DNA from 3 places in the Longimonas haloalkaliphila genome. Region 2 is predicted to be linked to each of the others. Evidence: riboswitches for the same ligand, from Rfam matches in the RefSeq annotation. Region 2 holds a riboswitch; each other region holds the start of a gene.
What was found. Region 2 has a riboswitch for thiamine pyrophosphate ahead of tenA (thiaminase II). Riboswitches for the same ligand answer to the same signal wherever they lie in the genome.
Positions count from the first base shown of each region.

Region 1: another riboswitch for thiamine pyrophosphate. It lies ahead of ACZ48V_RS09965 (ABC transporter substrate-binding protein); the one in region 2 lies ahead of tenA (thiaminase II).
Region 3: another riboswitch for thiamine pyrophosphate. It lies ahead of ACZ48V_RS05745 (3-oxoacyl-ACP reductase); the one in region 2 lies ahead of tenA (thiaminase II).

Region 1 covers NZ_AP043948.1:2,567,249-2,569,515, forward strand. Annotated here, with positions in the region: gene ACZ48V_RS09965 (ABC transporter substrate-binding protein) at 82-1,008, opposite strand; TPP riboswitch at 1,085-1,179, opposite strand; gene ACZ48V_RS09970 (CASTOR/POLLUX-related putative ion channel) at 1,304-2,267, shown strand, end outside.
Region 2 covers NZ_AP043948.1:3,295,842-3,298,108, forward strand. Annotated here, with positions in the region: TPP riboswitch at 676-809, shown strand; gene tenA (thiaminase II) at 886-1,617, shown strand; gene ACZ48V_RS12855 (M50 family metallopeptidase) at 1,800-2,267, opposite strand, start outside.
Region 3 covers NZ_AP043948.1:1,452,421-1,454,687, forward strand. Annotated here, with positions in the region: gene ACZ48V_RS05740 (MFS transporter) at 1-662, shown strand, start outside; TPP riboswitch at 772-878, shown strand; gene ACZ48V_RS05745 (3-oxoacyl-ACP reductase) at 942-1,715, shown strand; gene queG (tRNA epoxyqueuosine(34) reductase QueG) at 1,757-2,267, opposite strand, start outside.

The DNA of each region.
Region 1 (2,267 bases), 730 kb from region 2:
ATGTACGGTGCCCCACATGCGCGCCTCGCATGCGCGCGCCTTGCACGATCAATCTCCGAAGCAGGCATTTGTGCCTGATGATCACCGTTCGACCGCTTCGGAAGATGCTACAGGTAGCGCCAGGTCGTTCGTCCAGTAGGCGTTTGCACCCGGACGCTTGGTAATCAAGCCACGTTCGAACATCCAGCTCTCAAGTGCTGCGTAGTAGTCGGTTGTCATTCCGAAGTCATATGTGAAGCACGGAAGCGTAGCCGCGAAGGTTTTGGGCGTAAGTGTATCGCCAGGCTCCACGTCGGCACGGTGGCGGTAGATATCAGCTGCAGACTCGGGCTGCTGGTGCAAGAAATCGATGCCTCGGCGCAGCACGCGTACAAACCGTGCAAACGCATCACGACGCGCCTGCAGATGCTGTGGGGTGGTGATCATGATAAGCTGGCAGAAGTCGGGGATACCCCAGTCCTTGAGTGCAAAAAAGCCAGCGTCAAGACCGCGGTGCTCTGCCTCGACCAGTTCGAAGTTGTAGAATACAAGCGTGGCTACATCTGCCTTGTCGTCGGCCAGCGCGTCGGTATGGTAGAAGCTGTTGTTGACAGGAGTAAACCCATCCGGGTCGACGGTACCCCCATCGTGCTCAATCATTGTCTGTACGATTGCAGGACCGCCAGGGCCTGGAGCACCCGGATACTGAATACGAGCCCCCACCATGTCTCGCGGACGCTCAATGCTCTGCCCTTTCAGATACATGACACCACCATTGGTATGCAGAAAGCGGGCGAATCCCACAACGGGCGCCCCCTCCGCACGATCTTCGACAAGATGAAGTGGCTCAGTGATAGCTACGTCGAGCTTGCCGTCTTCAATAGCTTCAACGGCGTCCATGTGGGCGTCGGGCTCAACGATCTCAAGATCGAGGTTCGCCTCCGCAAACCACCCATGCTCTTGCGCAATGAGGAGCGGAGCGTGATCGGGATTTAAGAACCATTCGAGTCCTAAACGAAACGTATTCATAGCGTGTGCTGGTCTGAATGAGATGACAATAACGCATCAGCCAGCAGTGCCCAGGCCGCGATGCAGCGCTTCTGCATCGCAAACGACGGTGCTTCCCTACGCCGGTGCCATCCGGTTCAGGTTCAAAGGGTATCTTTTCAGCCCTTACTGTGGGCACCCCCAGCTTATTTCAGTATACAAACAGCACTACCAGAAGTTAAAATTGCGAGACGCGCACACATGCATGTGAGGCTAAGATATCGTATGTTCACAATACGACTGTAGCTGTTTGCCCTTTCTTGATGCATCGCCGTGTATGACCCCGAAGCGCCTTATTTCGTCCCTTACGTTTCGTATCGAGCGCTGGCTTCAGCGCGGGTGGCTTCATCAGCTTGCAATAGCAGCGCTTCTCGTCGTCGGAATTTCCATTACGGCCGGATGCGCGGTATGGATTGCGACAGACGCCTTCTCGGGCCCTGGCGAAGCCATCTGGTGGGCGTTTCTACGGCTTTCCGATCCTGGCTATCTGGGCGACGACGAAGGCCTCTTGCTGCGCGTTATCTCAACAGCGGTTACGGTTGCGGGCTACGTGCTTTTCCTTGGCTCACTCGTCGCGATCATGACCCAGTGGCTTACAAATAAGATGACGACGCTCGAACGCGGGCTCACGCCCATTGTAATGCGCGGCCATGTCGTTATCTTGGGCTGGACGGGCAGCACGCTCGATGTGGTTCGCGAGTTGGTCGTTGCACGTGGGCGCATGCACCGCTTTCTGAAGCGGCGGGGGCTGCGGAACTTTCAGCTTGTCATTCTGGCTGAGGAGGTTACCGCTCACCGGCGGCTTGAACTTGCTGAACACATTGGGACCGAGTGGGATGTGAACGATATTATCTTGCGTTCCGGCACCCCGCTAACAGCTGATCATCTCGCCCGGGTGGATGCCCTAAACGCCGCCACCGTTATTCTGCCAGGGGCCGACCGCCAGTCGACCGACACCGCCCACGCAGATACGCGCACCGTAAAGACGCTTATGACGCTGGCCCGCATGACAGCACGCAGCGACTCTCCCTCGCCAATGATCGTGACCGAACTGGTGCGCCCAGATACCATCCCCGTTGCGCAAGCTATCAGCGGCACGAACCTGGAAGTCGTCGAGAGCGGCCGTACCATCGCCCGGCTCGTCGCTCAGACGACGCGCCACCCCGGCCTATCTGCCGTTTATAGCGAACTGCTTTCGCGTGAGTATGGAAACGAGATCTACCTACAAACCCATGCAGCCG
Region 2 (2,267 bases):
TTATGGTTCCTTCCTCCCTGGTCTAGTCCTTGCACCTAACTTTCTCTCTGATAATTTGTTAGCAAGAAGTTTGTTTGCTTCACCACTTGTTCAACCATTTCTCCCTTTGCTATATCGACTGGATCGTCCGTGCCATTGAATCCGCATTCAGATCATCGGTTTGGGGATATTTAATTTACAGGATTCACGCCTCCCCGCGGCATGCAGCCCTTCCGGCCTCGAAGAAGTGGGCCGCCCGGACAAAGCCTGGAGGGGCGCGCCCGAAAATTGATCCTGTTTGAGCGAGCCTGCGCTGGAAACGCAGTGACCGAGTGCTCTTGGGGCGCGAGTGAGTTTGATCAATTGTAGCGGACCGGAGGGCGCAGTCAGGCCCAGTTTGTCCAGCCTTGATTTTTTTACTTCGTGAGTCGCCTGCGGCTCGTCTGGTTCGTTTTTAGCTCCCTACGGTCGTGAGTCGCTTCGCTCGTCTGCATCAAGGCAAAAATGGACACCAGCCTATGTTTGACGCCCAAAGCTATTCGAAGTTGTGTGCATAGACTAGCCTCCCTGAGGAGGAAGGGTAGGATGGAGGGGAAATGCTCGTCTATACCCGGCCATTCAGGGTTGATAGGCCAGTAGCACCTTCATGGAAGGTGATGGTTGCAAACCTGCCACGCAATGCGTATGCTTTAAAGTGAGCAAAGCTGGGAGTGCCCGGCTGTGTGAGCGGACGGTGGTCGTCAAACCACGCTGCACAGACGGTCGGGCTGAGATGATCCCTTGAACTTGATCCGGTTCGTACCGGCGGAAGGAAGCTTCTTACACCGTCTGTGCTACACACCGTAGTGCAGCATTTCCTGGCTTCGCTTGCTGGTATCCCTACGCATCCAACTGCAAGCACGCCTTATGTCTGTTACCACCGATCTCTCGTTCTCCGACGTATCCGTAGACCGCGCCTACCCGGTGCCGCCGTTTGCCGCGGCCTGTGTAGATGCCTCCCGCGATAGCTGGGGCGCCTCGTTCGACCATCCGTTCGTGCATGCACTGGCTGAGGGCACGCTGGAGGCGGAGCGCTTTCGCTTCTACCAGATGCAAGACGCCCGCTACCTGGAGGCCTTTTCGGATGCAGCAGCACTCATCTCGACCCGCTGCCCCGATCCCGACGACAAGCTCTGGTTCATCGACGCGGCCCGGCTCGCGCTGGTTGTAGAAGGCGAACTGCATGCCGGATACGGGGAGCAGCTCGGCTACGACGCCGACGACATCGCCGCGCTTACGCTGACGCCCAGCAACCGTGCGTATCAGGATCATATGATCAGCACCGCCCAGCGCGGTACACTTGTAGAGGCCGTGGCCGCGCTCACGCCCCGCCCGTGGCTTTACATCGAACTGGGGCAGCGCATGGAAGCAGCGATGGGCGCTATTCCCAACGACCACCCCTATGCCGACTGGCTGGCCATGTACCGCGACCCGGAGTTCAACGAGTACATGGCGAATCTGCTGAATCGCCTGCAGCGCTTTGCCGATGCAGCCGATGAGGCTGCCCGCGAGCGGGCCACGACTGCATTCCAGACCAGCATCCGCTACGAGTGGATGTTCTGGGACCAGGCCTGGACCCAGCAGGAGTGGCCGGTATAGGGGTCGGCATGATGCCAGCGCTGCATGCTTCGCTGGTGTATGCAGGGATGGATATGTGAGTGGGTCGACGCGAAAGCCGTCCCCCCATGCAACTGCCTATCCTAAGCCCGAGCCCGTGTAGCGAACCCTGTAGCAAAGGAGTGATACCGCAATACGGCAACCGGTTCCGTTACGGGAGCGATTCACCGGCGCCAGTACCGCACGAACGCGATACCGACAACCACCACGCCCAGCAGTCCCCACGTAAGCGCCCAGAACTCCGCCGGCAGCCCGGTCAGCTCCGCCATGGTTACCGCATCGTTGTGCGGATGCCCCGATCGGGTCAGGGTCCAGAGCGTCTGGATGCTGTTGAGTCCATCAAGCGCGAGCTGCACCCCCAGAAAGATGACCGCGCCCTGCTGCCATCGTGGGGAGGCGTAGGTCGCAACCAATAGCAGCACCAGCGCCGCCAGTCCGCCCACCATCCACGAAACCAGCCCGCGGGTAGCGAACATGTAGACGAGCGCCCCGCCCATCAGCAGCAATCCGCCGCTGTACAGCAGCCACGTGAGCGGAGAGCGTACCGCCGTGCGCTTCGATTCGCTCTTCGGGTCGCCCGTCGGAGCGCCCGTGCGTGTTCGCGACCACGCATGGGCCCGGTCGATCAGCAC
Region 3 (2,267 bases), 1.8 Mb from region 2:
CGCATCTTCGAGCACATCCACGCGTGGCACGCATCGCAACAGCCAAAGCCACCTGGGCGCTGGCCGGAGGCGGGCTTGTGTACATGCTTACGCTCATCGGCGAGCAGGTGTCGCCGGGGGCGATCGCAGCAGGCATCGGCGTGCTGTTCATGGCACGCGGCATTGGCACCGGCATCGGGCCGATCATTGCTCGGGGGCTCTTTACGGACCAAGCAAAATGGCCAATGGTGCTGGGCAGCGCTATTGCGGTGAGCGGAGGCGCCTACTTTGTGGTAGGCCTGGTGCCGTGGGCGCCTGAAGGCATTGCGCTGTTCACGGTTATTGTGCTGGTGGTCATGGCGCATGCCTCCAGTGGGGGCAACTGGGTGCTCGCCACCGTACTCCTCCAGAAACGCACCGACGATGCCTATCGCGGACGCGTCTTTGCCACCGAGTGGCTCCTGGTGATGATCGCCGAAAGCCTCTCCATCGGCATAGCCAGCGTGGTGCTTGAACTGGGCTGGCTCGACCTGGCAGGGGCGGTGCGGCTCTTTGCGGGCGCGCAAGTTGCCTTTGGGCTGATCTGGCTTCTTGTGGTCGTGCCTAAAGAATTGCAATCCGACGCTGAAGATCAGCAGGCAGATAAAGCAGATAAGATGGCAACGCCTCACGAAGACACGTAGAACCGTTGCGGTTGCGTGTGCGCTGTGGTACGTTAGGAACTGTTCAGGGGATGCGTCTGGACTGCCGTGCAACGAATGGACGGTCGCATCCCCCGAACCCACTTTTCGATAGCGAGGCTGGGGGTGCCCCCGCACAGAAATGCGCCGGGGCTGAGAGATACACCCTTCGAACCTGATCCGGGTCGTACCGGCGAAGGAAAGCTTCCCGCTGTTCCCCGTGCACGTCTTCCTTGGGGGCGCCGCTGGCTTCGCATTTCTCTAAGCCAACGACTACCTGCTATGTCTACTACTCCTGCCCTTTCCGATCAGGTCGTGCTCATTACCGGTGCCAGTCGCGGACTCGGCGCCGCCCTGGCCCGTGCCTTTGGGCGCGAAGGTGCTCGTGTCGTCGTGAACTACTACCAGAGCGAAGACGCTGCCCACGCGGTTGCCGCCTCGATTGGCGACCGCGCGCTCCCCTATCAGGCCGACGTGCGCAATCGCAAAGCCGTGCAGTCCATGGTCGACGCCGCCGCCGATCACTTTGGTACGCCCGTAACTACCGTAGTCAGCAATGCGCTGATCGACTTTCAGTTTGATGCCGAGGCGCGCGCGACCGCCGACACCGTGTCGTGGGCAGACTACCAGACCCAGCTCGAGGGCAGCGTGCAAGCCGCGCTCCACCTGGTACAAGCGTGCCGCCCGGCCATGAAAGAGGCTGGATTTGGACGCTTCGTGGCAATCGGCTCCAATCTGGTTCAGAACCCGGTCGTGCCGTACCACGACTACACCACCGGCAAAGCCGCGCTGCTCGGATTTGTGCGCAACATGGCGCAGGAACTCGGGCCCGAGGGCATCACCGTGAACATGGTATCGGGCGGACTCCTCGACCGCACTGACGCCAGCGATGCAACGCCCGACGCGGTGTTCGATCTCATCCGTAACTCCACGCCGCTGCGCTCGGTGACTACCCCCGAAGAGATGGCCGATGCCGTGCTCTTCTTTGCCTCGCCATGGGCGCGGGCCGTAACAGGACAAAACCTGATTGTGGATGGCGGTCTCGTAATGCAGTAGCTCTTCGCCTTCTGGATAGAGGCAAAACCGTCCGCATCTGCCTACGACGATACGTTGTCGAGGGCGGTGCGGACGTTGCGTTTAAAGCCTTCGTACGTGGCGCGGGTAACGGGACTGCCGGAGAAGCGCTCGCGAAACTCCTCAAGCTCCAGCTCCACCCAGTCGCGCAGGTCGGTATCCGACATGCCCTCGCGCGGCTGGTAGCGAGGCTCGGTCGTGGGCTGCTTGAACTTATTCCACGGGCACACATCCTGGCAGATGTCGCAGCCGAAGATCCAGTTCTGCATGTCGCTTGAGATCGCCTCGGGTACATCATCGCCGCCGTGCTCAATCGTCAGGTACGAGATGCAGCGCGTGGCATCAACTGCGTACGGCTGATAGATGGCATCGGTCGGACAGGCATCCACGCAGCGGGTGCACGAGCCGCAGAAGTCCTCGACCGGATGGTCCGCCGGCAGCGGCACATCTACGATGATCTCACCGATGAAGAAGAACGAACCCATCTCGCGGTTGAGCAGATTCGAGTGCTTGCCCTGCCACCCGAGTCCGCTA